One region of the Thermosediminibacter oceani DSM 16646 genome, then DNA from elsewhere that is predicted to be linked to it. Evidence: riboswitches for the same ligand, from Rfam matches in the RefSeq annotation. Region 1 holds a riboswitch; the other holds the start of a gene.

Region 1 (15,585 bases):
TGAAGGAAAAATTTGTTGGTGAAGAAAGGGTGATATTGTTAGCAAAGAGCCCTTCTACAATGTATTCTCTAATAGAAGCGGAAGTTAAATTGAAAGAAATAAATATAGGGGGTATGAGTGCGGGACCGGGAAAGAGATTATTACTAAAAAATATTTTTATCTCACTCGAGGAAACAGAGATATTGAAAAGTATCTTAGCGAAAGGTATACCTGTTTATTTTCAAATTTTACCTGATGACCCTAAGCTTAATATAGACAAATATTTATAAATATTAATATACAACTACAACCTGAAAGAGGTGGGAATGCAAGTAGGATAGTAAAAGCATCGAAAATAAAATAAAAATTAAAACTTAATAATTAAGGGGGATGTAAAGATGGATCAGCAAGTTACTCTTAGTGCTGGACAAGCGGCTCTAATAGCTCTGTGGATAGCGATAGTAGAAGCGCGTGCTCTTGGATACTCTACATTGATGCTCCGCTTTACTCCTATGATGACAGGGTTGGTAGTAGGTATAGTTTTAAACAATGTTCCTGCTGCTATGACAGTTACTGCTGCAATTCAATTAATTTATATGGGTTTAATAGCCCCGGGTGGTACAATGCCAAGCGAACCAGCTGTTGCGACCGCTATAGCAGTGCCGGTTGCGGTTTTGGCCAACCTAAGTCCAGAAGCAGCAATTGCTGTAGCCGTCCCTATAGGGCTTTTAGGTAGTTATCTTTATAGTTTTAGGTTTTTTGTTAATACCTTTGTCGTTCGTTTGGCTAACAAATATGCAGATCGGCTAAATGAAAGAGGTATAACTTTCTCAATTGTCGTTCTGCCTATAATCATTAGTCTGGTCATCTTTTTCCCGACAATTTTCATTGCTCTTTATAAAGGAACGCCTCTAATAGCTGCATTAGTTAAAACAGTTTCTGCGGGGAAGATATTCCATATGTTGTCGGTCATAGGAGGAGGTTTGCCTGCCTTAGGAATAGCTTTGACACTTACTGTTATAGGCAAAAGAAAATTTATTGTATTTTTCCTTCTTGCTTATTTCATGGCCATAATTCTGAAGCCTCTTAATGTGAATACTGTGACATACGCAGTCTTAGGGACAATAACAGCTTATTTGTATGTTTCCTTAACCAATCCGCAACAAATTGAAGAATAAATCTATAAGGAGGGTAGATGAAAAATGGAGGCAAATGTAAAGAGCAAAGATTATCCTGAAAGAATTACTAACAAGGATTTGCACCGCGCTTGGTTTCGTTGGTGGTTTGTTAATGAGATTCCCCATAATTACGAAACAATGATAGCTCCGTCTTTCCTGTGGGCTATAATGCCTATTTTAAAGAAATTATATAAGAAGTCAGAAGATCTGAGAGAAGCTTTTAGAAGACACCTCCTATTTTTTAATACACAGTGTAACTGGGGTGGAGGTACTATACTCGGAATTACGATTTCTTTAGAAGAAGAAAGAGCTAAGGCTTTGGCTGAAGGAAAAAAAGATGAAGCCATTACTTCGGAAGCTATTAATAATACAAAAGTTGGTTTGATGGGACCCCTTGCGGGTATAGGAGATGCTATAGATTCTGGAACTGTACAGTATATTTTAATAGCCCTTGCTCTTCCATGGGCACAAGCAGGAAATCCTTTGGGCGCTTTAGTTCCTTGGATTGCATTCGTTACAATAACGTATCTATATGGATTTTACTTTACCAGATTGGGCTATAATTTAGGACGTGCTGCAGTTGCGGAAATAGTAAGTGGTAGCCGCATACGAAGCATAATAGAAGCATTATCAGTTTTGGGCACCTTCATGATGGGTATTCTCGCAGCTTCATACGTGAATGTAAGCACTCCGCTCAAGTGGACAATTTCTGGGAAAGAGTTTGTGCTTCAAGAAATATTGGATAAGATCTTACCCGGTATGTTACCTTTGTTTGTAGTAATGTCAATTTACCTGTATTTTTCTAGAAAAGGATTGAAGATTATACAGGTACTTCTGTGGTTGGTAGTTATTTTTGGCGTGTTAGGATTTTTGGGTATACTCTGAGAAATTATAAAAGAGGGGATGCTTTGCTTCTCCCTCTTACCTTTGTTCTGCAGTATTTTCGGTTAATTTTATTTTGCCAAGTGGCAAAACATCGATTCAAATATTTAAATGTAAGAGATGAGGAGGAACCAATGAAAGAAAAAGCTGTACTGATTATTACACATGGGAATTTTAGTAGAGAATTATTGAAGAGCGCTGAATTGATAATGGGAGAACAAAAAGATGTGGTTACACTCGGACTTAATTTAGGGGATGATATTGAATCATTGCGAATGGACGTTGAAAAAATTGTTGTAGAGAATCAAAAAGCTAATAAAGAAACGATTATTCTTGTAGATTTATTTGGCGGCAGTACATCAAATAGTGCTTTGTCAGTCTCAAAAAACTATGATGTAAAAATTTTGACAGGAGTTAATTTACCGATGTTGATAGAAATATTATCATCTAGGGATAAATATGATACGGAAGAATTGATTGAAATTGTATATAAATCAAGTGTGGATGGTATCAAAAAGCTAGGATCCAAATTATAAAAGGGAGGAAAGATCAGCGATGGGAGAAATACTTTTTGCTAGAGTGGATGATAGATTAATTCATGGACAAGTCATGACAAAATGGGCCAAAGGATTTGGATGTAATTCTGTTTTTGTGATAGACAATAACCTTGTAAAAGATGAATATATGAAAAGTATTTACCTAATGACAGCTGCCGCGTCTAATTTGCCGGCAAAAATATTAAGCGTGGATGATGCAATCTCGCTATGGAATAAAGATAACTTTGGGATTTACAAAGTTATTTTACTTTACAAGGATATTGCTACAGTAAAAGAATCCGTCGTTAAAGGTTTGCCTATCAAAAAATTGAATATTGGAGGACTTGCTAAAAGTCCGGAGAAAAAGTTTGTGATTCCAAGTGTTAGTTTAAAAAAGGAAGAAGCTGAGATGCTGTGGGAATTGGCAAATGATTTTAATGTTGAGGTCTTTTTTCAAACATTGCCAGAAAGCAAAAGGGTTAACTTAGATGCTGCTTTAAAGCTATTTGGAATAAATAAATGAGATGTGAAACTTATAGAGAGGTTGATGTCGATGCCGAAGATTATAGATGCAGATAAATTAAAAAAATTGGAAATAGAAATTTTTAAAAAGACGGGTTTTAAAGAACAAGATGCGAAAATAATAGCGGAAAGTCTCATTTATTCTGATTTAAGAGGGATAGAATCGCACGGTATATCCAATTTACCTATTTATGTAAAAAGGGCAAAATTAGGTTTGTATAATTTATCAGGCGATATAAACGTTTTAAATTTAGATAAAGATATACCACTATTATTGATTGACGGCAATAATACCATGGGACAGATCGCGGCATATAAGTCGGTTGAACCTTTATTAAATAAAGCAAAGAAAAGCGGAATTGCAGCAGCATTTATAGGGAGGACAAACCATTGTGGTTCATTAGGTTTTTATGGAAATATAGTAGCAGATAATGGCTGCATCTTCATAGGTATGACAAATGCCCCCGCATCGATGGCACCGTGGGGAGGGAAAGTCAAATTTGTTGGGACAAATCCTCTTTGTATTACGATTCCATATAACGACCAAGTGATAAATTTAGATATGGCAACTTCAACTGTGGCAAAAGGGAAAATTTATGTTGAATTATCTAAAGGTAATAAAATCCCGGATAATTGGGCTCTTAATGCAGATGGCAAACCTACAACTGACCCTAAAGAAGCTTTAAAAGGGACACTATATCCGTTAGGTGGCTATAAGGGATTTGGACTTGCAATGTTGATTGATATAATAGCCGGTCTATTAACAGGTTCATCATGGGGCCCTGATGTGGGATCGCTTCATAATGCATTAGATCGTGGTCAGGATTTAGGCATAGTATTTATAGCGATAAACATCAGCGAATTAATGCCAATCAATGAATATAATGAGAAAATTACTCGTTATATAGAAAAAATGAAATCTGTTCCAAAATCAGATGATAATAATGAAATTATGTTCCCCGGTGAACCAGAACTAAGGAGAATAGAAGAACGTTTAAAAAATGGAGTTCCTATAAACGACCAAACGTATGAGGAAGTAATAAAGATAGCAAAGGAGTATGACATAGACTTTGAAGAATAAAGTAGAGAAAAATGGAGGCTCGAAATGAGGAAGAAAGTATTAATAACACCGAGATCTTTTGGCAAGACAAGTAATGTTCCATTTGAAATGCTAAAAAAATACGATTATGAAATTTTGATAAATAACTCAGGGAAACCGTATGAAGAATCTGAATTGATTAAAATAATAAGGGATGTTGATGGCATTATTGTAGGTTTAGACAAAATAACGAGTAATGTATTAAAAAATGCAAAAAAGCTGAAGGTCATAACGAAGTATGGAGTTGGGGTAGATAATATAGATATTGAAGAAGCTGACAAGTTAGGAGTAAAAATTACTTATACCCCTGGTGCAAACACAGAATCTGTAGCAGATTTAACCTTTTCTCTGATGCTGTGTTTAAGCAGAAATGTTATTAAGTTAGATAATATAGTGAGGAGCAACAAATGGGAAAAGATAATTGGCTGTGAAGTTTATGGTAAGACTTTAGGGATCGTCGGTACAGGAAATATTGGTAGGAGTGTTGCCAAAAGAGCTACAGGTTTTGATATGAGAATATTAGCTTATGATAAATACCCTGATTATGATTTTGCAAATAAACTAGGTGTAAAATATGTTGATAAAAAGACATTATTTGAAGAAGCAGATTTTATAACATTACATTTACCGCTAAATAAGGAAACATATCATTTTGTCGACGAAGAGGAATTTAATCTCATGAAAAACACTGCATATATAATTAATACTTCTCGGGGTGGAATTATAAACGAGGCTGTACTATATAACGCTTTGAAAAACAAAAAAATAGCAGGAGCAGCATTAGATGTTTTCGAAGAAGAGCCACCATTAAATAGCAAACTGTTTGAATTGGATAATTTAATTTTATCACCCCACTGCGGGGCAGCTACTATAGAAGCCTCGGAGAGGATGGCAATTATGGCGGTAGAAGGGCTTATTAGTGTATTGGAAGATATGGAGCCCAAATATCTTTATGAGAATAAGAAATAAAACTTATTGGAGAGGATACAAATGAAAAAGCATGAAATTATTGAGAAACTTAAAAAACTTAAAATAACAGCTGTAATTAGAAATAGTGATATAAACACAATATTTTCTTTAGCCGATGCCTTAAAAAAAGGAGGTATTGAGGCTTTAGAAATAACCGTTGAGGCTCCTGGGGCTCTAGATGTAATTAAAGAATTGAGTAAAGGCAATAAATATTTTGTTGGAGCTGGAACAGTATTGGATGCGGAAACGGCAAGGGCTGCTATTTTAGCAGGTGCGAAGTTTATATTTACACCGGTTATGAAGCTAGATGTAATAAAATTGTGCAATAGATATGGTATACCTGTAATTCCCGGGGCTACAACACCCACAGAAATTTTAACAGGTTATGAGGCAGGAGCGGATTTCATTAAAGTTTTCCCTGCCGGTGTATTCGGACCTCAATATATTAAAGAAATTTTAGGACCACTTAAACATATACCTATTTTTGTTACAGGAGGGATTAATAAAAATAATATTAAAGACTTTATTTTAGCGGGTGCAACAGGCGTGTCATTAGGAGGAGCATTAGTAGATAGAGATCTTATAGCAAAAGGTATGTTTGATAAAATAACCGAAAGGGCTATCGAGTTTGTAAATTTAGTAAATCAAGTTTAACTCATTGGCAGGTACAATTTTAGAAATGCGATGCTTAATTTATTTATCACATTTAATTTAATGTATGGGGGTTGAAAAATGGAGATAGGATTAATAGGAATTGGTAAAATGGGATATAATCTTACACTTAACTTATTGTCAAAAGGATATACAACAGTTATATATGACATCGACAAAGAAAAATTAAAGGGTTTAGACAAAAAAGGAGCAATTTTTGCCGAAAGTATTCAAGATTTAGTTAGTAAATTAAATAAAACAAGAAAGATATTTTTATTACTACCAGCTGGAGAACCCACCAATAATGTTATAAATGAATTAGTTAAATATTTAGATGAAAACGATATCATAATAGATGGTGGTAACTCGCATTATAAAGATTCGATTGCAAAGTATGAAATGCTCAAGAGGTTGAATATTAATTTTTTAGATTGTGGAATAAGTGGCGGCGTAAGTGGAGCGCTAAATGGAATTTGTGCAATGGTAGGTGGAGATAAAGATGTATTTGAAACTTGCGAGAAAATTTTTAAAGATATCTCTGTAGAAGATGGCTATTTATATACTGGAAGAGCTGGAAGCGGACATTTTTGTAAGATGGTACATAACGCCATAGAATATGGTATGATGCAATCAATCGCAGAAGGATTTGAAATGTTATATAAAAGTGAATTCGACTTTAAATTGGATAAAGTGGCAAAAGTTTGGAATCATGGTTCTGTTATCAGAAGCTGGTTGATAGAGTTATTGTATGATGCCCTATCTAAGGACAATAAGTTAACAAATATTAAGGGTATTATGAAATCGACTGGAGAAGCTCAATGGGCTGTAGAAACAGCTTTGGAAAAGGGTATTCCTGTACCTATCATCGCACTATCCTTATTTATGAGATACAGATCGTTAGAAAATGATACATTCTCAGGCAAAATTGTAGCTGTCCTAAGGAATCAGTTTGGTGGACACGAGCTTTACTACTTATAGGGAAAAGATCCCAATCCGTCCTCTCTATGAATGAAGTATAACAATAGCTCTGAGGATTCAACAACAATAGTCGCTTTTTTCACTTGAATCTGAAAGAATTATGTGGTATACTAATCTACAGAATTTAATAAGATCGAAGGATCAAGCCTTCGGGGCAGGGTGAAATTCCCGACCGGCGGTGAGCCTTTATGGCGAGCCCGCGAGCCCTTTAAAGGGGTTGACCCGGTGAAAATCCGGGGCCGACGGTTAAAGTCCGGATGGGAGAAGGCGATAGTGGCGATGTGAGATTAAGCCCCGGGGGTTTGTCCCGGGGTTTCAAATTTTACAGGAGGTGTAAGTATGGATGCATTAAACCAGTCCGGAGCAGCGACATGGCGCGAAACCAGAAATATTGCTAAGGTTGCGGTGCTCGGAGTGATGGCCTTTTTGATAATGACCTATCTTGAGTTTCCGCTGCCGCTATTTCCCGAATTTTTGAAGATGGACCTGAGCGACCTGCCGGCACTGCTCGCCGGTTTCGGGGTAGGGCCCTGGGCGGCGGTGGCGGTGGAGGTGCTCAAGAATATCCTGCACGCCATTTTCAAGAACCAGACCGCTTTTGTGGGAGAAATCGCCAACCTGCTTACGGGCACACTTTTTGTGGTGCCGGCGGCCCTGCTGTACTCGGTGAGGAAGACCCGGACGAATGCTATACTCGGAATGGTGTTTGGTACGGTCATAATGACCCTGGGCATGGCCCTGGCCAATTACTACGTTTTTTTACCTCTGTATGCGAAGGTCTTCAACATACCCCTGGAAGCAATTGTAGGTATGGGCAGCAGCGTCAACTCCAGAGTGGTAGACCTCAAGACGCTGGTAGTATACAGCATCGTGCCCTTCAACCTCATAAAAGGCTTAATACTGACGATAATCACAATGCTGATCTACAAAAGAGTTTCGCCGATATTGCATATATAAAGTCACGGTAAATAAAAGGGCTGTCCCTAGGCGCGTGCTGGACTGTCCCCTGTCAAGTAGACAGTGGAAATAATAAAAATTCCACGTAAGGCACCAATCCAAAATGATTGGTGCTTTCTTTATGCTGCATACCGGCAAGATAGTTGCGATACTCCATTGGTGTCATGCACCCCTCTGTCTACTACAAGGGGAGCATATCAATTTTGGGACAGCTTTTTTACTTGTGTGTTAAACAAATTTATCTGTTTTTACCATCAGGCATTTTGCGATATAATGTATATGTAACACAATAATACGAATGGAGAAAGAATGAGGGAAATGAAAGCGATTTTTGAAACAAACGGTGTGACGGAAACCGAAAAGCTGGGCGAAGCCCTGGGTAAACTGCTTTCGCCCGGGGACTGCGTGGCTCTAAAAGGAGACCTTGGTGCGGGTAAAACGGCCTTTACCAGGGGTATTGCAAGAGGGCTGGGTTCCATCGATTACGTGACGAGCCCCACTTTTACGATAATAAACGAGTACGGGGGCGATATACCCCTGGCTCACATGGACGTTTACCGGCTTTTGGACGCCGTTGAACTGGAAGACATAGGGTTCAGGGATTATCTTAAAAGCCATGTAGTGGTGATGGAATGGGCCGATAAGGTGACGGATATCCTGCCGCCGGAAGTGCTCTGGATAGAATTCGAAATCCTGGACTATAAAAGGAGGAGAATAACCTTTACGGCAACGGACGGGCGGTACGAAAAAATAATACGGGAGTTGAAGCGGCAATGAAGATTCTGGGAATAGATACATCTTCCACGGTGGCTACAGCAGCGCTGCTTTCCGAGGAAAGGCTGGTGGCCGAATACGTCCTGAACAACCGGCATACCCACCTGGAAAAACTTATTTCAATGATAGACAGGCTGCTTACCGATGCCGATACGGAATTGAAGGAGCTGGGCGCCGTAGCGGTGGCTGTAGGGCCTGGGTCCTTTACGGGTATCAGGATAGGAATGGCCTGCGCCCAGGGGCTTTCTCACGTTTGCAATATACCTCTCGTGGGGGTTAATACCCTGGATGCCCTGGCGTACAATTTGATGCACTGCGGTGACCTCATATGCCCCGTTGTCGATGCCCAGAGGGGAGAGGTTTATACCTGCCTCTACCGCTGGGAAGAGGGGGAGCTGAAGCGTCTTTGGGATTATGAAGTCATAAGGGTGGAAAGGTTGATAGAACGCCTGCTGGAACTGAATAGCAGGACGATTCTGGTTGGAGACGGTGCGGGCCTTGTGACTTCCGCGCTGCCGGAAGGACTGACTGCGGGGGAGAAAATCACCGTTGCCCACCGGATCTTTGCCATGCCCAGGGCTTCTTCGGTGGCTGCGGCGGGGCTAAATGATTTTCTTAGCGGCAAGACCTGCAACTGTTTTTCCATCAAACCCTTTTACATGAGGAAATCGCATGCGGAGGAGAAATGGGAGGAGAAATATGGAAAATGCTGAACGGGAAAAGGTTACCATTGAGCTGATGAAGCTGGAAGATCTGGACCGGGTGATAGAGATAGAAAAGCTAAGCTTTACCAACCCCTGGTCCAGAAACGCCTTTGCCGCGGAGCTGACGGACAACCATTTTTCCACCTACATAGTGGCAAAGTTTAACGGCAGCGTAGTGGGTTATGCCGGGATGTGGCTGGTTGTAGACGAAGCCCACGTGACCAATGTGGCCGTCTTGCCCGAGTACCGGGGAAGGGGAATAGGGGAACTCCTGATGAGGTCTCTAATGGATATTGCCCGGGGGAGCGGCGCCCGCAGGATGACCCTTGAAGTGAGAAAGAGCAACTACGTTGCCCAGAACCTATATTCAAAGCTGGGGTTTGAGCCCATGGGCATAAGGCCCGGCTATTATTCCGATAACCGGGAAGATGCGGTCATAATGTGGGCGGATTTGTTAGAAAAGTAAATTTTTCCACATATCCACAGAGTTATCCACAGAAAAAACTTAAAAACCGTCCCTTGTACCCAACTTATTCACAATATCCCCAGATTTATTTTCCACAAGATCATCAAAAAAGCCTCAAGTTTGCATAGGCGTCAAGAAAAAGATCCGAGGAGAACCCCTGCTTGTACCTGTAGTAGCCTGCGCACGCTATCATGGCGGCGTTGTCGGTGCAGAGTTTGACCGGTGGGAAGCGGACCTCCAGGTCACCGCCGGTCCTATTCAGCAGTTCCCCTCTAAGGCGGCTGTTGGCCGCGACCCCTCCCGCCAGCGCTATAACCTTCGAATTCACCCGCTTTGCCGCTTCCAGGGTGTTTTCCACCAGGGCAGTTACTACCGCTTTCTGGAAACTGGCCGCCACATCTTCTACTTTTACCTGGACACCCCTTTGCCTGCTGTTGTTGAGGAAGTTTAACACCGCCGACTTGAGCCCGCTGAAGCTGAAATCCAGGGCGCCGTCCTTTATGTGTGCCACCGGAAACGCGATGGCGTTTTCGTCGCCGGATTTGGCGATTTTATCGATCAGCGGCCCGCCGGGATAACCCAGGCCCAGGGCCCGAGCTATTTTATCGAAGGCTTCGCCCGCAGCATCGTCCAGTGTTCTGCCCAGCACTTCGTATAGCCCGTGATCCCGCATGTGTATAAGGTGCGTGTGTCCTCCCGAAACCACCAGGCAAACGAAGGGAGGTTCAAAATCGTTTTCAAGGAAGTTGGCGTAAATGTGCCCCTCTATGTGGTTTACACCTATGAGGGGTTTCTTTATCGCGTAGGCCACGGCTTTTGCGTAGGACACCCCCACCAGCAGGGCTCCTATGAGGCCCGGACCGTTGGTGACTGCCACCAGGTCCACGTCTTTGAACCCTACGCCGGCTTCCAGCAGGGCCTTTTCGACGACGGCGCAGATCGACTCCAGATGCTTTCGTGAAGCGATCTCGGGCACGACGCCGCCGAATCTCTCGTGCCATTCAGTCTGCGAGAGTATGATATTGGAAAGGATATTCCTGCCGTCCGTCACTACCGCCGCCGAGGTCTCGTCGCAGGAGGTCTCGATGCCTAGAGTGATGAATGAGCCGTCTTTCACTTTTGCACTCTCCTTTCTAAATCAATGTTAACATACCGGAGCGACGGGTGCAATTTTTGGATTATTGGAGAATGTTTTACCCCAATTTTTTATAGTTTATTTAAAAAAAGGGAAAATAAAAAAACGGAAATAAATAAAATTTTATGGTGGTAGCCATGAACACCCTTGGATCTGAGTTATATGAGGCTGTGCTCGATTACGGTTACGTCGCCATATTCTCGATACTGGCCTTCGAAGGCACAGGCATGCCCGCGCCGGTACAGGTGGTTTTTCTGGCGGCGGCCTTCCTCATAAAAAAAGGTAAAATCTCTTTCTGGAAAGCGGTACTCACCATGGCTCTGGGGAACCTCTTGGGAAACGTGCTCGCGTATTATGCCGGCCGGAAAAAAGGGAAACCTTTTTTCGACAGGTACGGGAAAAAAATCAAGCTATGGCGGGAAGGTTTTGACCGGATAAAGGAGTGGTACAGGCGCTACGGCGGCCTTGTAATCGTGGGCAGCCGCCTGATAGGCATTCCCCGAACACCGGCTGTCTGGGCCTCGGGGATCATCGGGATCGATTTCAGGGTCTATGTGATTTATAGTTTTCTCGGAGATTTTTTATGGGCAGCTTTTTATACTTTTTTGATGTATAAAGGCCTTGCGCTGCTACCCATGATCGGGCGGCTTATTTCACAGCTACGCTCTTAATAAAAAAGTAAGAGCCCGCAATGACCTACGCTTCAGCTATCAGGGATCTCTACATAGCCCGCTGCAACCTTTCGGCTTCATGGGACCATTACAAAACCCCGTGAAGGGATCCTGAAGTCTTGGATCGGCCATTGCGATTGCCCCGGTGATGGATATATATTCGCATTCCAAAAACTTTATATGTACTTTAAATTGTAGGAGGTGGTTTAAATGACAAAACAAAGGAAGGATAAGCTCAAAGAATATATAGCTTTCGATCCGCTTCAAATCGAGGGGGTTAAACGGAGAACCCTTGGTGATGGCACCATAGGCGGAAAGGCTAAAGGTTTTCTCTATTCAAAGATAATTCTGCAGGGAAAAAGCGATGAGATTTTAACAAATGTGATGTTCCCTCAGAGCTATTTTATCGCGACCAGCGTGTACGAAGAATTTTTAGAAAAAAATGGCATTTATAAAATTTTAGAGGAATCATCCCAGGATCTCGAGAGGACCCAGAGAGCGATCATGGAAGGGAATTTTTCCGATTATGTAAATGATTTTCTGAAACGGGTATTGAGCGTTATGAACTGTCCGCTGGCTATAAGGTCATCTTCGATGCTGGAGGACAGTGTCAAATATTCCTTTGCGGGTAAGTATTTTACCACGTTTATATCCAACAGAGGCAGCGAAAAGGAGAGACTGCAAAAGCTTACCGATGCCATAAAACAGGTCTACGCCAGCACCTTCGGTAAAAACTCGGTGGTTTACAGAAAAAAGCACGGGCTCGAAGACGAAAAGATGGCGGTTATTATTCAGGAACTCTTCGGAAAACAGAGGGGTGACGGCTTTTACCCGGAAATAGCAGGCGTAGGTTTTTCGCAGAACTACCGGCGTTTTACCGAGAGGATAAGAAAGGAAGACGGGGTCGTCCGCATGGTGTTCGGGCTCGGCACCAGGAGCACCGGAAGGGGATATGCCAGGACCTTTTCTCTGACAAACCTGGAGTTAAGGCCCGAAGGCAACAACGCTCAGGAAATAGCCAAGTATTCTCAGGAGACCTTTGACATGCTCAATCTGAAGACGGGGAAGTTAGAATCGTATAATATCAATGAGAGGCTTGACCTGATACCTTATCACAGGAGTTTCAACAGGTTGTGTTCCCTGTATTCCGCAGCCGAAAACATGATAAAAGACATTCCTCCAGTCATAACCTCTCTCAGCGCGGGTGAAAAGCTCATATTTACATTCGACAGATTCCCGGCTTATAAACCGCGATTTTTCAGTTTGATGAAATATCTTTTTTCGGTGCTCGAAGACGCTATGGGGATCGCGGTGGATGTGGAATGGGCTTATGAGCCGGAAGACCCCAGGTTCGCCCTTATTCAGGTGAGGCCCCTGTCAAGCTTGGAAGAGTACCGGAAGGTTAGGATTCCCGAAAAAATAAAGAAGGAGGATATCATCCTTGCCGGCGACCGGATGTTGACCAACGGTATGGTGCAGGGCATCAAATACCTGGTGTACGTCGACCATGACGAATTCCACAAAAGCCCTGATAAATACGCCATCGCCAGGGAAGTGGGCAGGGTGAACGAAACGCTGGCCGGTGAAAGATATATCCTGGTGGGGCCGGGACGGTGGGGTTCCAGTAATCCGGTGCAGGGTGTCCCCGTAAACTACAATGAGATATGCAACTGCGGCGTGCTTATTGAAGTGGGCATCCAGAGGAAGAGATTCACACCGGAGCTTTCTTACGGCACCCATTTTTTCGCCAATTTGGAGCTGGACGGTATCCTCTACATACCGGTTTTCGACAGCATCGAGACCAATATAATCAATTTTGACTGGTTCCGGAATGCATCGAGAAAAGCCACCGGCCACAGGGCGGTTTGGATTTATGAGGGGGAATTCGATGTTTATCTGGACGGGGACAATATGAAGGGGATTATATTGAAAAAATAAAGGCGGGTTAAACAAGCGCTAGCCCGTTTAACCCGCTTTTTTTAAACATTACCTTTCCGTGTTCATAAAACGCACCAAGACAACAGCAGCCTGGGCTCTTGTAACCGGGACCTGCGGCAGGAATCTGCCGGAAACGCCCTTGATCAGGCCGAGACCCATGGCGATGGCTGCATGGCCTCTGTAAACGGGATTGACCGACGCGCCGTCTTCCGCTTTGATAACGTATGTATCCTGAAGGGAAGCGACCCTGTCATACCCCATGGCTCTCACCAGGATTGCCGCCATGAGTTCCCGCGTAATGGGACCTTCACCCTGAACCTCGCCTTTTTTAACAAACCCCGCCCTGACGGCGGCGTCGATTATCTTTTCGGCCTCTTTGCCGTCCTTTTCTGGCGGTGTGGGGATTCCGTATTTGAGCATAAGCTCCCGCGCCGTTTCAACCGGGTAATTACCGGTGGCGGCAAGCATCATTTTAAGGAATTCGGCGGCGGTGATTTTTTCGTCGGGGCCGAACTTTTCGCCCTGCGAATCGATGATGCCCATATTTACAAGCAATTGCACTTCCTTTTCGGCCCAGTGGCCTCTAATATCGGTGAACTCGGGTTTGGGCTTTTCCTCGATGGGATTGCCGGCATAATCCAGGGGCTTCATGTCGAAGGCGTCGAAGGTGTACGAGGGCGACGGGTTGACACCGTATACGAGCCTGTATCCACTACCGCTCCTTTCGGATTCATTGAACCGTATGTATCCCAGCTGCAGGCCTACTTTTTCGAGGAAGAGGTCTTGGGCCCGGTCTTTATCTACGACACCTTTAGGCTCGGGGAAGGTGGCATCGGACCATCTGCTGTAATAACTTAAGATCTTGCCGGTCCGGGCGTCGACGGTTACACTGAAACCGTTGTCCGGGAAGGGTATTCCGTTGACCTGCCTTGTGTAATTAAATACGAATTCTCTTGTTTTTTCCGGAACCGGCTGCTGATTTTCAGGGTTTTCGAGTTTAACCATCAAGTGCTTTTCAGGCTGCACCTTTTTAAGGAAATCATTTGCTTTTTCCTCGGCTGCTTCCCGATCGATGTTCTGCTTAAAGTCATCTCTGTAGCGCGAGCTGTCGTATATATCGAAACTCAGGAGTTCCGAGGTCGATGCGTCAACCCGGGCGTTTATTGAGCCGTAATCTTCGGGCTTTCCGGAATTTTTCTCCCAGCTGATGCTCCACACCCTGCGCCCGGGGTTGTCGTAATCCTCGTAAAGCCCTGCATACCGCTGCTCGTAATTACCGGGTATTTCCACGTATTTTTTTACGACCTCAACGGCTTTTTCCTTGGGGATCAATTTTTTTGCAGCATCCAGTTCCTTCTGTTCCTGGGGCGTCAGTTCATCCAAAGCCCGCTTGGCTTCTCCGGCTCCGTAGCCGTCAAAGAATACGGGATTCCCGTTGGAATATCCCTGGCTCAGCTCCTCTCCGGTGAAGGCGTCCACGTAAAAGCTGTTGGGATTATTGACCTGATATACCAGTTTAACCTTTTGCTCTCTTGTTTCGTAATTGTAAAACCGCCTGTACATCAAAGTCAATCCGGATTTTTCAAGGAATACCTTTTCGGCATCCTCTTTGGGTAAAATTTTTTTCGGAGACGGCAGTGCTTCAAAGGTCCACTGGAAGCTGTAGTTGGTGACTTCACCGGTAAAGGCGTCTACGGTGATGTTAAAACCGTTGTCGATTACAGGGATACCCTCGTAAACTCTTTCAAAATAAAGGTGATACTGGCGGGTGTGAACGTCGATCAGTGGCCTTACCGGGGGGGCAACCTGCCTGCGGTAGACGGTCATTGCAAATTCTTCAGGCTGAAGCTTTGTCGCAAATCCTTGAGCAATCTTTTTCGCATCCTCTTCGGAAATCTTAGGCAAAAGGGTACCTTTTCGAGTATCTTCGCCGGAGTAATTGGAGAGGTGTTTTATGTATCCCCTATCGGCGTCCACCGTAACGTAGAGCCTCTTATAGGGCTCTTTGGAGGTACTCCAGTTTAGATTCCACATCCTGCCTTCGGATGTTTCACTATAGTCTATAGAAAATTTGTCATAGATGCTGGTGTCGAAAAACTTTTTTACGAGCTCGACGGCCTGCTCCTGTGAGAATTTCGGATTTTCA
Region 2 (15,585 bases), 220 kb from region 1:
GCCGCTCTGACGGATGTTTTTAATATGTCAATGGCTTTTTTCAGCTGTTCGTCCTTCTCCGGCGGCAAATCGAATGGATTATCCGTTTTGCCCTGCGCCACCTCGACGTTGGGTTCAACTCCTTTTCCGTCGATGCTCCTTCCGCTGGGTAAAAAATATTTAGCTATAGTTAATTTCAGTCCGGAACCGTTGTTCAGCGGTGTCAGTTCCTGGACGGTACCTTTCCCGAAGGTCTTTTTGCCCACCAGTACGCCCCTGCCCGTGTCCTGAAGGGCTCCTGCCACAATTTCCGCCGCACTGGCGCTGTTCTCGTTTATAAGTACCGCCAACGGTATATTAAGGCTAGCCGTATCGGAGTAATATTCTTCCAACCGGTGACCGTATCTGTCTTCGGTGAAGACCACCAGCCCTTTCCCCATTAATGCGTCGGCTACTTCTGCCGCCGCACTGAGGGAACCGCCGGGGTTATTCCGAAGGTCCAGAACCAGAGCTTTTACGCCCTTCTGTTGTAAGTAAACCAAGGCATCATTGAATTCTTCGGGCGTGTAAGTATCAAAGGATGTAATCTTTACGTATCCGATGCCATCTCCCAACACATCCCGTTTAACCGTCTTCAGCTTTATATCATCCCTTACGAGTTCGTATTTCAATAAATTCTTTACTCCCGGTCGCTCTATGTAAACCGTAACCTTGGTGCCCTTCCTGCCGCGAAGGAGCTTTACGGCCTCGTCCAGAGTCTTTCCCTTGAGTTCCACGTCATCCACCTTTACTATCCTGTCCCGGGGGCGAATTCCGGCTTTATGCGCAGGGGTGCCTTCAATCGGCGCTATCACTATTATTGAGCCGGTTTTTTCATCTATGTCGAGCGAAAGCCCTACTCCCTCAAAGCTACCGTTTACGGAAATCATGAAATCCTGGAATTCATCGGCATCCATGAACACGGAATACGGGTCTCCCAGAGCCTGAACCATACCTTTGATGGCTCCCTGCACCAGCACGTCTACCGGAACTTCCTTTATGTATCTCTCCCGAATGTAGTTCATCACATCGATAGCCGGTTTGAGCTCCTGAAATTCGATGTTTTCCCGGGAAATAACCTCCTTCGGCTGCTTTTCCTTTAAAGCAGAAAGGGGCTTAACGTCATGAGTAGCCCCTAAATAGAACCCAACAATAAACAACAGGCATGATATAATCGCCGATATAAGCGCACTGATAAATTTTTTTCTGTTATCGGTCAGCATATATTTAACCCACCTTAATCTTGTTTTCCATTTATCTATAATTTATTAAACTTCTTTCTTTTATATCACTTATTTTAACCAATTCCAGGGGTTAACATGCTGACCGTTCTTACGCACTTCAAAGTGGAGGTGCGGCCCCGTGGAGTACCCAGTGCTGCCCACTAGACCCACCCTGTCTCCGCGCTTAACCTTTTCCCCATCGCTTACTAGTATTTTTGAAAGGTGAGCATACAGGGTGGATATGCCGCCGCCGTGGTCGACAATAACGGTATTGCCGTAACCGCCGTAATACCCGGCATATATCACTACGCCATCATCGGCCGCCACAACGTTGGCACCCATGGAAGCGCCGATGTCGACTCCCGTGTGGAACCGCCTGGTCTTGAATATCGGGTGGGTGCGCCAGCCGTATTCGGAAGTAATCCTCGTTGAACTGGGGCAGGGCCAGAGGAACTCACCGGTTCCCATATACCCCTTGTTGTTTCTGGCCTGAATTTGCCTTATCATTTCAGCTATTTTCTGGGATTCCGCCTCCAGCTGATCCTGCTGGCGCTCGTACTCCCTCTTCTCGGCTTCCAGCTTGGCCAACAATCTCTTGCGGTCCTGCTGGCGGGAAGCTATCGTCATCCTATGTCTGTTAATGATCTGGTGCTGCCGGGCGATCTCCTGCTTTTGTTCCTCAAGCTCCGCCTTCTTCTTCGCTATCAGGTCCTTTTTTGCCTTGAATTCCGCCAGTAGGCTCTTGTCGTAGTCCACAATCCTTTTTACTGCGTCAATCCTTGTCAAAAAATCGGAGAAACTGGTGGAAGCCAGCAATACCTCCAGGTAATCTACGGGACCAGCTATGTACATCGCTTTCAGGCGAGCCTTCAGGTTCTCCTTCTGGTCCTCAACCTCCTGTTCAGCCCTGTTGAGCTCCTGCTGGGTAGCAGCGAGCTTTTGCTGAATCAGCTGCAAGTTTGCTTCGGCCGCAGCCAGTTTTTGCTGCGTCGCCTCCAGGTCCTTCTCTATTTCGGCGAGTTCGTTTATTACATCTTTCCTTTGAGAATCCACTCTCTTTAAATTATAGTTTACCTCTTGTAACTTACGCGACAAATTGTTGTATTGATTTTTCAGGTCCTGCAGGTCCTTGGCCAGGGCCGGTACTGCCGCTAGTATAAAAATTACGGCCAAGATCAACGCAAAAAGGCGCCTAGCTTTGTTTTTGATTTCTCCCAAGCCTATACCTCCCTTCGATGGCTAAACCCTCAGAAAACGCTTAATCGAAAATCCGCTACCAAAGGCTCCCAGCAGGGTCCCCACAGCCAGTAATCCTAGAGTGTAATCGCTAAATTCCTCTATCGGCAGCAGGGAAATCATCGGAATATTCAACATCACCGTATCATATAAATAATTGTAGCCACTAATAAGGAAAATCATCGCGATCATCGAACCGGCAAAGCCAAGGAGCATACCTTCTATGAGGAAGGGCCATCGCACGAACCAGTCGGTGGCGCCGATGTACTTCATGATATTTATTTCCCTTCTCCGGGCGAAAACAGTGATCCTTATTGTATTCGATATAATAAATACCGAAATTACGGCGAATATCGCCATAATGGCAAGGCCCAGCAATCTCATCCAGTAGGTGATGTTGAACAGCTTTTCAACAACACCCTTGCCGTACTTCACTTCCTCCACCCCGGCAATCTCCTGGGTGCGGGAAGCGATATCAACCACCTCCTGGGGATTTTCCACCCTTATGCGGAAGGAGTGAGGCAACGGATTTTCTATACCCTCCAGTAACTCCTCCCCCACCTGTTTTTTAAACTCCTCGAGAGCCTGTTCCTTCGAAATAAATGTAACTTCTTTCACTCCGGGAATACTCTTTATCCGATATTCGATTTGGTTGATCTGCAGCTGGTTTACGGAGTCATTTAGGTAAGCGGTGATCTCCACCTGGGATTCAACGTCTTTTGCTATATGGTCGAAATTGATGGAAATCATCAAAAAGGAGCCGAATATTATCAGCGCCGACGCCACGGCTCCTACAGAGGCTAGGCTCATCCAGCCGTTTCGCAACAGGTTGACGAAAGCTTCCCTGAAAAAGTAGCGGATAGTCCTAAATTTCACAGCTATAAACCCCTCTTTCTTCATCCCTGACGAGACGGCCGTTTTCCAACTGCAAAACCCTTTTTCTCATCACGTCTACCACTTCTTTGGCATGGGTGGCGACAATCAAGGTAGTGCCCTTTTTGTTTATTTCGTTAAGCAATTTCATTATTTCCCAGGAAGTATCCGGGTCCAGGTTGCCGGTGGGTTCATCGGCTATGATTACATCCGGATTGTTGACCAGGGCTCTGGCGAGGGCTACCCTCTGCTGTTCTCCCCCCGACAGTTCGTGCGGCCTGGCGTTTAATTTGTGGGAGAGGCCCACCATTTCAAGCACCTTGGGCACTCTCTTTTTTATCTCTCTTGGCGATGCTTCAACCACTTCCATAGCAAAGGCGACATTTTCGTAGACGGTCTTTTGAGGCAGCAGCCTGAAGTCCTGAAATACGACCCCAAGCCTTCTCCTTAGATACGGCACCTCGTTGGGCCTCAAGCGGGTTATGTTCTTACCGTTGAAGAAAATCTGCCCCCGGGTGGGCAGCTCTTCGCGAAATAGGAGTTTAATGAACGTGGACTTGCCGGCACCGGTAGGGCCTACCAGAAAAACGAACTCGCCCTTTTCGATTTTGACGCTTATATCCTGAAGGGCGACACTACCGCCCGGGTATACTTTGGAAACCCCGACCATCTCGATCATATGTAACACCTAAAATCACCCCTTATTACTATTTTTTTACTTCGACATAAATCCCAAAATTCCTTCCCTCTCAGGGCTCATATTTTTTGGTAATATCTTCCCGTCAAACAAAAAAAGCGGCTATTCGCCGCTTCGGGGTAGTAATTTCTTAAGGTTAGCCATCTCTATGGCCGTCAGGGCAGCATCCCAGCCTTTATTCCCCGCTTTTGTGCCCGCTCGCTCCACCGCCTGCTCTATGGTATCGGTGGTCAGGACGCCGAAGATGGTGGGCACCCCTGTTTCGAGAGATACCAGGGCAATCCCTTTGGATACTTCGGCCGCGACATAATCGAAATGAGGCGTTGCACCTCTTATAACTGCACCCAGGCAGATCACCGCATCGAAGCGCTTGCTCTCGGCCAGCATTTTTGCCGTCAGAGGTATCTCGAAGCTCCCAGGCACCCAGTAAATCTCGATGGCCCCGTCGGCGGCGCCGTGGCGCACCAGGCAGTCGAGAGCCCCTTCCAGCAGTTTACCGGTAATAAATTCGTTGAAACGGCCGACGACGATGCCGAATCTCAGGTTTTCGGCTGTGAGTTTAGCTTGGAAAATTTTTGGCATTTTTAATTCCTCCTCCTTTTAACTATAGCCAGTGACCCATTTTTTCTTTTTTGGTTTCCAGGTACTTGGCATTGCTCTCGTTAGCCGGGATTTTTAGCGGCACTCGCTCCACTATCTCTAGGCCGTAACCCGAAAGGCCCACCACTTTTTTGGGATTATTGGTAAGAAGGCGCATCTTCTCAACCCCAAGGTCCCTGAGTATCTGTGCACCTATGCCGTAATCACGAAGGTCGGGAGGAAACCCCAGCTGTATGTTTGCCTCCACCGTGTCGAATCCCGCATCCTGCAATTCATATGCTCTGATTTTGTTGGCAAGCCCTATACCCCTGCCTTCCTGGCGCATGTAGAGTATCAGGCCTTTCCCCTCCTCCTGGATCAACCTCATTGCTGCCCTCAGCTGCGGGCCGCAGTCACAGCGCCGGGAAGAAAAAACATCCCCGGTCAGGCATTCCGAGTGCACGCGCACCAGGGGTACATCGCCCTTCTTTATCTCCCCCTTCATGAGTGCCAGGTGGGTCTCGGCAGTTACTATGTCTTCATAGCATATCAGCTTAAAATCGCCGTAATCGGTGGGCAGCACCGTCCGGGCCACCTGCCGCACCAGCTTTTCTCTCGATTTTCGGTACCTGATGAGGTCTTCTATCGTAATTATTTTCAACCCCCTTTCTTTTGCAAACCTCATAAGGTCGGGGAGCCTTGCCATTGTGCCGTCGTCCTTCATTATTTCGCAGATAACCCCCGCCGGATAAAGCCCGGCCAGCCGGGCAAGATCGACGGCTGCTTCGGTGTGACCAGCCCTGCGCAGCACTCCGCCGTCCCTGGCTATCAGGGGGAATATATGGCCCGGCCGGCGCAGGTCCTGGGGCTTTGTGGATGGGTCGATCAACGCCTTTACCGTATCGGCCCTGTCGTAAGCCGATATGCCCGTGGAATTTCCCACGTAATCCACAGAAACCGTGAATGCGGTGCACATATTGTCGGTGTTGCTGCTCACCATCAGGGGAAGGTCCAGTTCTTTCGCCCTTTTTTCCGTTATCGGGACGCATATCAGGCCGCGGCCGTAAATTGCCATAAAGCTTATGGCTTCCGGCGTTACCTTTTCCGCAGCCATAACCAGGTCTCCTTCGTTTTCTCGGTCCTCGTCGTCGACGACGATTACCATCCTGCCCTGTTTAATGTCCTCAATCGCTTCCTCAACGGTATTAAATTCAAATTCTCGCGCCATCGGTTTTCTCCTTCCTTTCAACCAAAAAGTCCGGCACCGGCTAAAAGCCGTAAAACTTGAGCATTTCAGCGGTGAGGCCTTTCCCCGAATCGCTCTCCCGCATGGTCAACAGGAACTCCCTCACGTACTTCCCTATAATATCGGTTTCGAGGTTTACCTTATCTCCCGGTTTTTTATACTGGAGGGCTGTAGCTCTGAGGGTATGGGGTATAATTGAAATCATAAAACCATGTTTTTTCACCCCCTGGACGGTCAGGCTGATGCCGTCTACGGCTACGGAACCCTTAGGGACCACATATTCCATAAGCTCCAGCGGCGCACCTATCTCGATCACTACCGCATTTCCTTCCGGGTGGGATTTCAGGATCTTGCCGACCCCGTCCACATGACCGAGGACAATGTGTCCACCGAACCGGCCTCCTGCTTTCAACGCCCTCTCGAGGTTTACGCGTTTGCCCGCCGAAAGTTCGCTCAAGGCTGTGCTTCTGAAGGTTTCCGGCATTACGTCGGCCACAAAAAAATCATTCCCGACATCCCTGGCGGTCAGACATACCCCGTTGACCGCAACACTGTCGCCGACCCTGAGGTCTTCCAGAACTTTTTTGCACGATACGGTGATCATGGCTCCCGAAGAAGACCCTACAAGCTTTGTAACAACTCCTACCTCTTCGATTATCCCGGTAAACATGAGTCTTCCTCCCTTTTCAGGTCCGGATATGCTTCCAGCAAAAGATCGCCGCCTATCGCATCTATCGAATGAAATTTAAACCGGGGTGCCTGGCTGAGCCGGTCAACATGAAGTTTGCCGACAGAATCAATCCCCTCCCCGCCTATTACTACAGGGGCGACGAAGACCAGCAGCTTATCCACCAGATTCCCTTTTATTAGAGATGAGGTAAGGGTAGACCCTCCTTCCACGAGTACACTGGTTATCCCCATACCGCCGAGGATCTCCATCAGCCGGGACAGGTCCACCCTGCCTTCGGCCGGGGGCACTTTTATCACTTCCACACCCCTCTCCTTCAGAGCACTCACCCTTTCGCTGTCAGCCCTCTCCGTGGTGGCGAGTATTACCCGACCGCCCTCGCATCTCAGCATCCGCGCGTCGGGGGGCATCCGGGCTCCGGAATCCACAACTATCCTGACCGGATTTTTCCTTTTTTCCGGCAGCCGGCAGGTGAGGAGGGGATCATCGGCCATCACCGTGCCAACGCCCACCATTATTGCGTCGTACCAGCTCCTTAACTCGTGGGCTTTTACCCTGGCGGGTTCCCCGGTAATCCACCTGGATTCGCCCGAAGCCATGGCGATCTTGCCGTCAAAGGACTGGGCTATTTTTGCCACAACGAAGGGTTTGCCGGTGATGATGTATTTTATGAACACCTCGTTCAATTTTTTGGCCTCTTCTTCGAGCACCCCGACTACCACCTCGATACCGGCTTCTTTCAAGCGCTTTATGCCCTTACCGGCAACCAAAGGGTTAGGATCGGCCATAGCAGCCACAACCCTTTTTACACCAGCCCTTATTATCGTATCAGCGCAGGGAGGTGTTCTGCCGTAATGGCAGCAGGGCTCAAGGTTTACGTAAAGCTCCGCCCCCCTAGCCCTTTCAGCCGCCTGGGCTAAAGCTTCTACCTCGGCATGGGGCTCTCCGGCCTTTCTGTGGTAGCCTTCGCCGACTATCTCACCGTCCTTTACCACTACGGCGCCTACCATGGGGTTCGGACTGGTAGTGCCCCTGCCTTTCTTCGCCAGATCCAACGCTCGCCTCATGAAGAAAACGTCTCGTTCCATAAACACCTCCGCAATTTATAAAAAAAATACCCTGATGTCCTCAGGGTATTTTGGCTAAAAAATAATTAAACCAGTCTTCTCCCATCCAGACTTTACTGTCGGCTCCGGAATTTCACCGGATCTGCCTTGCGGCTCGCGGGCTTAAGGCTTTCGCCTATCACCGCCGGTCAGGAATTGAAGGCTAAACGCCTTCTCACCTTGCCCCGAAGACTTTCGGAATGAATTTCATATTTAATTAACTTAATGATAACATAAAAATTTGAGAATTTCAATACTCTGAAAGTTAATAACGATAACCTGGGTGACAATAAAAATAAAGCCGGGCTATCGCCAACCGGCCGGATCGGCGACAGCTCACGGCTTTTAACATTACACCCTGACATCGGCTATCCTTTTCAGCCGGCGCCTTACTTCTTCCGGTATCAGATCGCCTACTTTACCGGTAGCAACGCAGATGCTCGTATCCGCCGCACCGTAATACACCAGGATCTCGTCGTTTTCATCCAAAATCTCCTTATCTTCAGCTGGTACCGCTCCGCATGTAAACACCACGTTGGGAACCCAGCATTCACCCTCCCTGCCGAGTTCGCACTCGGTCTCCGGAGAAAGAATCGGATTGGGCGAACGATAGAGCACGCGGCCCGGGTCCTTCAGGTCGACCAGGATAACCCCCAACCTGTACACCATCTGATAGTCGACCCCATGGTATATCAGGAGCCAGCCGTACTTGGTCTTTATGGGCTGGGCTCCCGCTCCTATTTTCAGGGAATCCCACATCATCCCGGAACGGGGCCCGATTATTATCTTATGGCCTTCATGCGGCCACGGGAAGACCAGCTCATCGGAATAGGCGACCCATATACTGGGTTCGATCCGGTGGTATATGACGTAATTTCCCCCTATCTTTTCCGGGAACAAAATAGCGTCCTTATCCCAGAGTCCCGGGAAGGCAAGCCCCCTTCGCTTCCACCTGTCAAAGTTGCGGTTAAGAAAGTCCTCCACGGAAATTGACGCGGCGGCTATCTGTGCCACGATCCCATCGTAAGCGGTGTAAAACATTATAATCTCGTCGTCTATTATCACTACTCTGGGGTCTTCGCAGCCCTTTATTTCTTCGTTGGTCTCGGGGACAAATATGGGCTTATCTAGCCTTTCTATCACGTTGTAGCCGTCGGTAACGGCCAGGCCTATCCTGGAGACCTCATCCTGCCCGAAAGCTCTGTACAGCAGGTAGACCCTATCCTTAATCCTGAGAGAGGCGGCGTTCAGCACGTACCTGCTCTCCCACCAGTGCTCCTTGATGGGATTCAAAATCGGGTTTCTTTCGTACCGTGTCAGCATCCCGGCAGGCGGCCAGTCCTCCAGGTCCTGGATTACTACTTCTTCCTTAGGGGGCTTTACGCCCAGAAGCACGTCCTTCAGGTCCTGGCTTTCCCTTCCGAGGGCGATTAGCTGAAAGACCTGTTGCATTATTTCCCCGGGGTCGTATCCCATTTCTCTATAAATCTCTTCCAAAAGGTCATGGTTAAACCAGTCCCTTTCAACGTACAGCGAGAGCGGGGTGGGGACTCCTTCGCCGCCTTTGAAACTGAAACTGGCCCAGGTCCATGCAGAACACGGTAAAAAGGTGCCGTCGTGCAGGGTAAGGCTGAGTCCGTAGCCCTCAGCCATAGCCATGAGCTTGTGTGCCTCTTCTTCCTTGCCCTCTTCGGCGATATTTTTGGCAAACTTCCTGAGCCTCGCCACGAATTCCCGCTGATGCCAGTTTTCGAATATCTGATGGGCTGAAAACACTTCCTTGCTGTAATGCCGGGTTATGGAGTTTACGAATTTCCGCCCGACTTCTCTGGGCTCCCTGGCATAATTTTCCCAGATGCGGGAAAAATGCTCGGCTTCGATAATGCTCTTGGCTATCCTGGTAAAATAGCGCAGTTTTGGGTATTTACCCCCCATTCCCCTACCGAGGTTCACTACCGCTATCCGCGCAGTCAGCCGGTTATAATCGGAAATATCCCTTACTTCGTTCAACCCTGGGAATCTGTTCCTGCTTAAAATCAAGGGCAGAAGCTCCACTTCTTCAAAACTATCGGGGCGCAGGTTATCCTGCAACCATTCGTAAAGGCGGTCAAAGTACTCAGCTTTCTCGGTAAACCGGGCGAGGGTCAGGATATCCCTGACATCCATGTTGTCCAGGAGTTCCCTCATGCTGCGAAAATTCAATTTAACCAGCAGATTTCTGGGGGGAAATTCGTAGAGCAGCCTGCGAAGGATCTCCCATTTCACGCACAGCACTTTCCTATGGGGGAATATTTTGAAGAGGTTTTCACACATTTTCAGCGTGCCCTCTTCGGTGGAAAGGTCCCCGGGAAAAAGGCTGTCTATGGTTTTTTCAAGTTCAGCCATGAAACTTTCAAAACCGCTGATGATCTTCTTCGGATCCTCTTCCTTTTTGTTCAGGATTTTCGCGATATAATTTTCAAAGGCCGCTTTGTATTTTCTTTGAAGCCTTTTAAAGATCTCGTTCGGGTAAACTTCTCTGCCCCGGTAGCCCCTCAGCTTTTTCGGGAGGACGATGGGGACCCCCGGAATGAACTCCAGGTAGTCCAGCGGGGTAATCTTCGACCTCGTCCTAACGGCCCGGTTTTTCCATCTGGCTCTGAAGTCGCTACCGTTTTCTATAAAAGCCCGTTCCTGTTCTTCGTAAAGACTTTGGACTTTGGAATAAACAACATCCCTCAAATCAATGCCGGTAATCTTTAAGGCCGCTTCCAGGGTTTGTATCTCTTTGATGTATCCTGCAACCCTGCCGTCGTACACCCCTGACAGCGCATCCAGGACATCCTCCCGGGACACGTCGTCCCGGAAGGAGTACGCCAGCAGGAACTCGTAGATGACTTTAGCCCATAATTCCGGCGGAAATTCGAAAACATCATTTTCCATGGAGGCGAGTTTCTCCAGGGCACCGTACAATTCACCGGCAAGTATTCCCCTGAAGAGACCTTTATAGTGTTCGAAGCTCTCCTTGAAAGATGCGACGAAACTATCATAATTGCAGGCCACCGTAAGAGGGACTTGTTTTTCTTCCAGTCCAAGTACATCGAGCTTTTTTACCAGATCCCTGTCTTTTAGCCATATATCCTCATCTCTAATTATGCACTCGAGAAGAGCTCTGGCCATTGCCTTGAACACTATGGTTCTCTTCTCGAAATCCTGCTGCGAAAGCTTCACTCCCAGATTTACCTCGCATATTCTTTTTCCCCAGCGAAGAGCCGTTGTTATGAGCCAGGGGTTTATACCGTACCCTCCAACGTGTTCCTGGCACTGGTCGAACTCCGAGCAGTAATCCTCCACTAGGTCGTGGGAAATGGCAAAGATGCCGCTCAAGGGGTCTGATATACGAACACCGTACAAAGCTGTAAGCAATGGCGATACCAACAGGCCGCCGGTGGTATTTTCAAAGGGATGACGCCTGAAATTTGCAATAACAAGGTCGTACTCTTCCCTCACCGGTTTGTATAGCCTGTCTATAGAGGCAGGTCTAAGTCCACGATCCTCCTCTTTTTTCAAATCAGCCTCCAGGAGGAGTACATCCGATTCTAAAAAACGGGCCACTTCGAAAATGGCCCTTATGCTGAATCCCCTACCGTTGACCCCTTCGGGCATCAAAAAGACGATGAGATCATCTTCTTTAAAACCCTCCATAAACTCCAGAGTTTCTCTGCCCGCAGGGTCCCCGGCACACACTATCAGTTTGGAAACTCCACCGAAATTCAAACTTTCTTTTGCTATCCGAACAACTTCCTTCAGGGTTTCCTTTTCGTTATAAAACGGGATGCCTATTACGACATCCACCTTGTTTTTACCTTCGATAAGCTGTTTTATGCTTTCCAGGGTATCGTAGAAAAGTCTTGATTCCACGATTCCTCCTCCTATACCGCCGGAATAGACACCATCTCTTCCCTGTTCTCTATACCTTTGAGAATCTGATGGGCCAGCAAAAAGGAAATGAGCGCTTCAGCTCCCTGGTTCTGGTTAACACCATGGGGAGTTAAAGCATCGTGACAGCCCTGAGTCTCCCGGTTGATGAGGGGTATTTCGTTTATATTTTTGCCCCAGTACCAATCGTAGGCTACCTTCGCCTTGAGAACGTATTCTTTTTCCCCGGTCGACAGGAACGCTTGCAGGCAGGCCAGTATTACGGAAGCTGCGTCTACCGGCTGCTGGTCGTATAACGGCATTTCGCTCTCCTTCTGCCACCATCCCCTGTTGCCGACTATATTGAGATAGCCTCTTTTGAAGAGGGCATCGGTCAGAAATCTCAGGGTATTTCTGGCCACTTCCAGTACCTTCTTATCGTTACTTATAGCATAAAAGGCAAAAAGGGAATGGGGGAGGAGGGCATTACAGTACGTTAGTTTTTCTTCAAACCACTGCCAGCTATTCGTATGGCATTCTTCGTATAATTTAACAAGTCTGTTAGCCATATCTTTGGCAGCAGGATACAGTGCCGAGTAAAAATTAAAATTGTTTATTAGGTAAACCAGCCCCAGCAGCACGTAGGCCACAGCCCTGGGAGATTGAACATTCAACGCCTTTTTCATACTTTTTAATATCATTTTTTGACTGGCCAGCTTTATATCCTCCAGGTCGCTGTTCGCAGCGAAACTAGCCGCCATGAAGGCGCGGCCTATGCAGTCTTCAGAATTAAGTACAGGCACGAACCGGTCCTCCAACTTCAAGTTGTTCCAGATGCCGCTTTCCTCCTGAGCCTGTTCCAGGAAGCTGGCGTATATCCGGGATAGCTTTTCCCTCTCCTTATCCTTCATGTTGATGGCTACTAATAAAGCCCTGGCATTATCGTCGACGGTATATCCACTGCTTTTTAAAGGCCGCGACTTATCCGAGAACTGGATTATGCCCGTGGAGTCGGTCATTCGAAGCAAGTGCTTATACATCTTTTACCGCACTCCTCCTGTAATTGGGCTGCAGGATTTCCTCTATGATTTCCACGTAGCTTTTGGCAACCTGAGGCCATGTCATGCTCTTCCCTAGGTTTGCAGCCTTCTTCTCCAGCTGACTTTTCAAAAGAGGGTCGCCCAGCACCATATCTATTAGACGGGCCAGTTCACCGGAATCAGCATCGGACGCTACAAGTCCCCTGCCATTAGCCAGCATCTCCAGCGAGTAGTCGTAAGGTGTCGAAACTATAGCCCTGCCGCATCCAATGGCGTAGGAAAGTGTACCGCTTACCGCCTGGTGCCTGCCCGGGTAGGGCGTCAGATAAACGTCGGTCATGTAGAGAAAGTCTCCTAGTTCTTCAAAACTTAAAAATTTGTTTGCAAAGCGCACGTTGTCATGCAATTTGAGCGAATCTACTAGTTCTTCCAATGACTCCCGATACACTTCTCCTTCTCGCATTTTAAGCTTGGGATGGGTCTCGCCAACCACCCAGTAAACAATATTCGGGTACTTTTCCTTTAAAATAGCAACAGCCCTTATACCCAGTTCTATGCCTTTACCCGGCCCTATAAACCCGAAGGTCGTAATCACAGGTCGACCGGCTACTCCGTAGGCCTCCTTCAACCTCTCCCGGGGCTTTTTACGGAATACCGGTACGCCGTGGGGTACTACGTATATTTTGTTCAGCGGTATTCTGTAAACTTCGTAGAGAAGTTCGGCCGAGCGCCGGGTCATACATATTACGGCCGCGGCCTTGCGTCCCAGCTTCATCAATATGCTCTTTTGGCTTACCGTTGGCTGGGACAGCACTGTATGGGTATTCAGTATAAAGGGCTTTTTCAGGTGTGCCACAAAATCAAGGACATAGCTGCCGTCACAGCCGCCAAATATTCCGTATTCGTGCTCAAGAAGCACTGCGTCCATGAAAGCCGCATTGATAAATTCGGCCGCTGAGATAAAATCGTCCTTCTTCTCCTCATGGAGTTCGAAGGCTACTTCCTGTGGATATGAATACGGCGTTTCATTGTCGGTAATGGCCAGTATTTTTACGTCTTGCCCCCACATGGTAAGATTGTCCCTGAGATCCTTTGCAAATGATGCTATACCGCACTCCCGAGGCGGATAGGTGGATAATATAGCTAAATTCATAAACATCCCTCGCTTTTTATTGTATAATGAGAGGACATTACTTTCGCAGGTAACCGGGTCATTTTTATTATACATTTAAACAGGCTATATTATCCAACTCAAGGCGTTATAGCATCAATTGCCATAAATTGGAGTGTGTTCTGTTTTTATCAAGTAGTAACCTAAGAAAATTAAAACTCTGATGGTGCATCAGAGTTTTTATTCGGCGTTATCCATTTCTAATAATTAAAAATATACAATTTTAATATTTTGTCAAGTGTCTTATCTTATTTTTTGCTATCCGCGAAGATTGCCATGGCATCGCGCATAAATTTCGCTAAACCTTCCCCAAATCGATCTATGTTTTTAGTGAAGCGGTCATCATCCACGTACATTTGACCTAATCCTTTGAATGCCTCAGGAGAGTAACAACCAAAGTTTTTGTTCAAAAAGTCATACCATTCTTTAATTGCCGCTTGTGCCTCTTCTGATTCAGGCGAACCATGACGAAGGGCTGCAAGTTTTTTAAAGATCGAATCCATCGCTTTCGCCATAGCTTCTTGCTCATCTTGAGACTTACTCCCTATTTTGGCGTTTGCTTTATCGACAGCTTCATCTCCCCAAAGTTCGCGGGCTTCCTGTTCGTATGGATTACGGCTAAAATCGAAACCTTCAAATTTTTCTTTGTTCGTCATTTGAATTTCTCCTTTCATATGCTTAATCGTTTTGTCAATGGTAGCAATCATTTTATCGAGCCGCCTGCGTTTTTCAAGCAACATTTTTCGTTGCAGTACCAGCGCCTTGTATCGATCAAATGAAGGACTATTGATCATTTCTTTGATTTTCTTTAAAGGGAAGCCAAGCTCTTTGAAAAATAGGATCTGTTGTAATTTCTCAAGGTCATCATCGGTGTAAAGGCGATACCCGGATTCAGTAGTCTCCTCTGGAGTTAATAGCCCGATTTCATCATAATAATGCAGCGTGCGCACACTAATTCCAACTAAATCCGCAACTTCTTTCACTCTCATTGCCATCGTTGTGGCCTCCCTTCAGCGTTCATTATAAAGTATTACGTAACGTAAGAGTCAACATCAAATTTGAAAACAATGCATCGGATGTAAAAAAAAAGTGGATACCCATTCCACTCACTTAAAAGCCCATTTTCCTATTTCCTTCTAGAATGCTTTCTAAGACCAACTTTGCTTTATCGTAGGATCGTATATGCGGATGAATCATCAAAGCTTCCATTAAAGTGTCGTAATCATTGTTCAATATCCCCTTGACCGCTAGGTCTTCATATGTATCCATCTGGAATATCATAGCTTTCACGGATTGAGGTATATCCCTCACCGGAAGGGGCTTTGCAACACCCCTCTTCACCAGGCAGCCCACTTCGATAACGGAGTTTTCTGGCAAGAAATCCAGGGTAGAACCGTTCCTTACATTGAGGATGTGGTAGCTCCAGTTGTCATCATTCAAAGCCTTTATATATTCGACAATATACCTGTACCATTTTACGGAACGCCTGTTCAATAAGTTCAAAACTTCCTCGATGTCGCCGGATTGTATATTTCTAAGAATCTCTCCCTCCAGCGATATAAGTTCTCTAGCCTTCACCGGCTTCGATCCTTCTAAAAATCTTTCGGGATGAAAATAGTACTTCAGGTAGGAAATAGGAACCGCCCCGTGAATTCTCACTATTTCCTTATCTATATTAACGTCTATATTCTCAAAATTATCAATTACGGTGCGCGTCACATCTACGCCTTTATGGTACACTTTGTTTATCCATCCGAAATGGTTCAGGCCGTAATATTCGGCGAATATTTTTTCAGGCTTAGTATGCAGAA

What was found. Region 1 has a riboswitch for FMN ahead of TOCE_RS09535 (ECF transporter S component). Riboswitches for the same ligand answer to the same signal wherever they lie in the genome.
Region 2: linked by a shared signal. The riboswitch ahead of ribD (bifunctional diaminohydroxyphosphoribosylaminopyrimidine deaminase/5-amino-6-(5-phosphoribosylamino)uracil reductase RibD) and the one ahead of TOCE_RS09535 (ECF transporter S component) in region 1 are both predicted to bind FMN.

Annotation. Positions count from the first base shown of each region.
Region 1 is NC_014377.1:1,895,711-1,911,295, reverse strand. It holds gene TOCE_RS09580 (PTS sugar transporter subunit IIB) at 1-269, shown strand, start outside; gene TOCE_RS12675 (PTS mannose/fructose/sorbose/N-acetylgalactosamine transporter subunit IIC) at 378-1,157, shown strand; gene TOCE_RS12670 (PTS system mannose/fructose/sorbose family transporter subunit IID) at 1,182-2,042, shown strand; gene TOCE_RS09565 (PTS sugar transporter subunit IIA) at 2,174-2,575, shown strand; gene TOCE_RS09560 (PTS sugar transporter subunit IIB) at 2,595-3,098, shown strand; gene TOCE_RS09555 (Ldh family oxidoreductase) at 3,129-4,178, shown strand; gene TOCE_RS09550 (phosphoglycerate dehydrogenase) at 4,203-5,165, shown strand; gene TOCE_RS09545 (bifunctional 4-hydroxy-2-oxoglutarate aldolase/2-dehydro-3-deoxy-phosphogluconate aldolase) at 5,187-5,819, shown strand; gene gnd (phosphogluconate dehydrogenase (NAD(+)-dependent, decarboxylating)) at 5,898-6,794, shown strand; FMN riboswitch at 6,936-7,067, shown strand; gene TOCE_RS09535 (ECF transporter S component) at 7,134-7,751, shown strand; gene tsaE (tRNA (adenosine(37)-N6)-threonylcarbamoyltransferase complex ATPase subunit type 1 TsaE) at 8,070-8,528, shown strand; gene tsaB (tRNA (adenosine(37)-N6)-threonylcarbamoyltransferase complex dimerization subunit type 1 TsaB) at 8,525-9,238, shown strand; gene rimI (ribosomal protein S18-alanine N-acetyltransferase) at 9,225-9,695, shown strand; gene tsaD (tRNA (adenosine(37)-N6)-threonylcarbamoyltransferase complex transferase subunit TsaD) at 9,799-10,812, opposite strand; gene TOCE_RS09510 (DedA family protein) at 10,968-11,501, shown strand; gene TOCE_RS09505 (PEP/pyruvate-binding domain-containing protein) at 11,712-13,439, shown strand; gene TOCE_RS09500 (YcdB/YcdC domain-containing protein) at 13,488-15,585, opposite strand, start outside.
Region 2 is NC_014377.1:1,676,000-1,691,584, forward strand. It holds gene TOCE_RS08465 (S41 family peptidase) at 1-1,241, opposite strand, end outside; gene TOCE_RS12790 (murein hydrolase activator EnvC family protein) at 1,311-2,459, opposite strand; gene ftsX (permease-like cell division protein FtsX) at 2,481-3,353, opposite strand; gene ftsE (cell division ATP-binding protein FtsE) at 3,343-4,029, opposite strand; gene ribH (6,7-dimethyl-8-ribityllumazine synthase) at 4,150-4,629, opposite strand; gene TOCE_RS08490 (bifunctional 3,4-dihydroxy-2-butanone-4-phosphate synthase/GTP cyclohydrolase II) at 4,652-5,854, opposite strand; gene TOCE_RS08495 (riboflavin synthase) at 5,895-6,542, opposite strand; gene ribD (bifunctional diaminohydroxyphosphoribosylaminopyrimidine deaminase/5-amino-6-(5-phosphoribosylamino)uracil reductase RibD) at 6,527-7,648, opposite strand; FMN riboswitch at 7,718-7,863, opposite strand; gene TOCE_RS11720 (glycoside hydrolase family 130 protein) at 8,018-11,566, opposite strand; gene TOCE_RS08510 (hypothetical protein) at 11,578-12,603, opposite strand; gene TOCE_RS08515 (glycosyltransferase family 4 protein) at 12,596-13,756, opposite strand; gene TOCE_RS08520 (MerR family transcriptional regulator) at 14,023-14,769, opposite strand; gene TOCE_RS08525 (family 4 glycosyl hydrolase) at 14,885-15,585, opposite strand, start outside.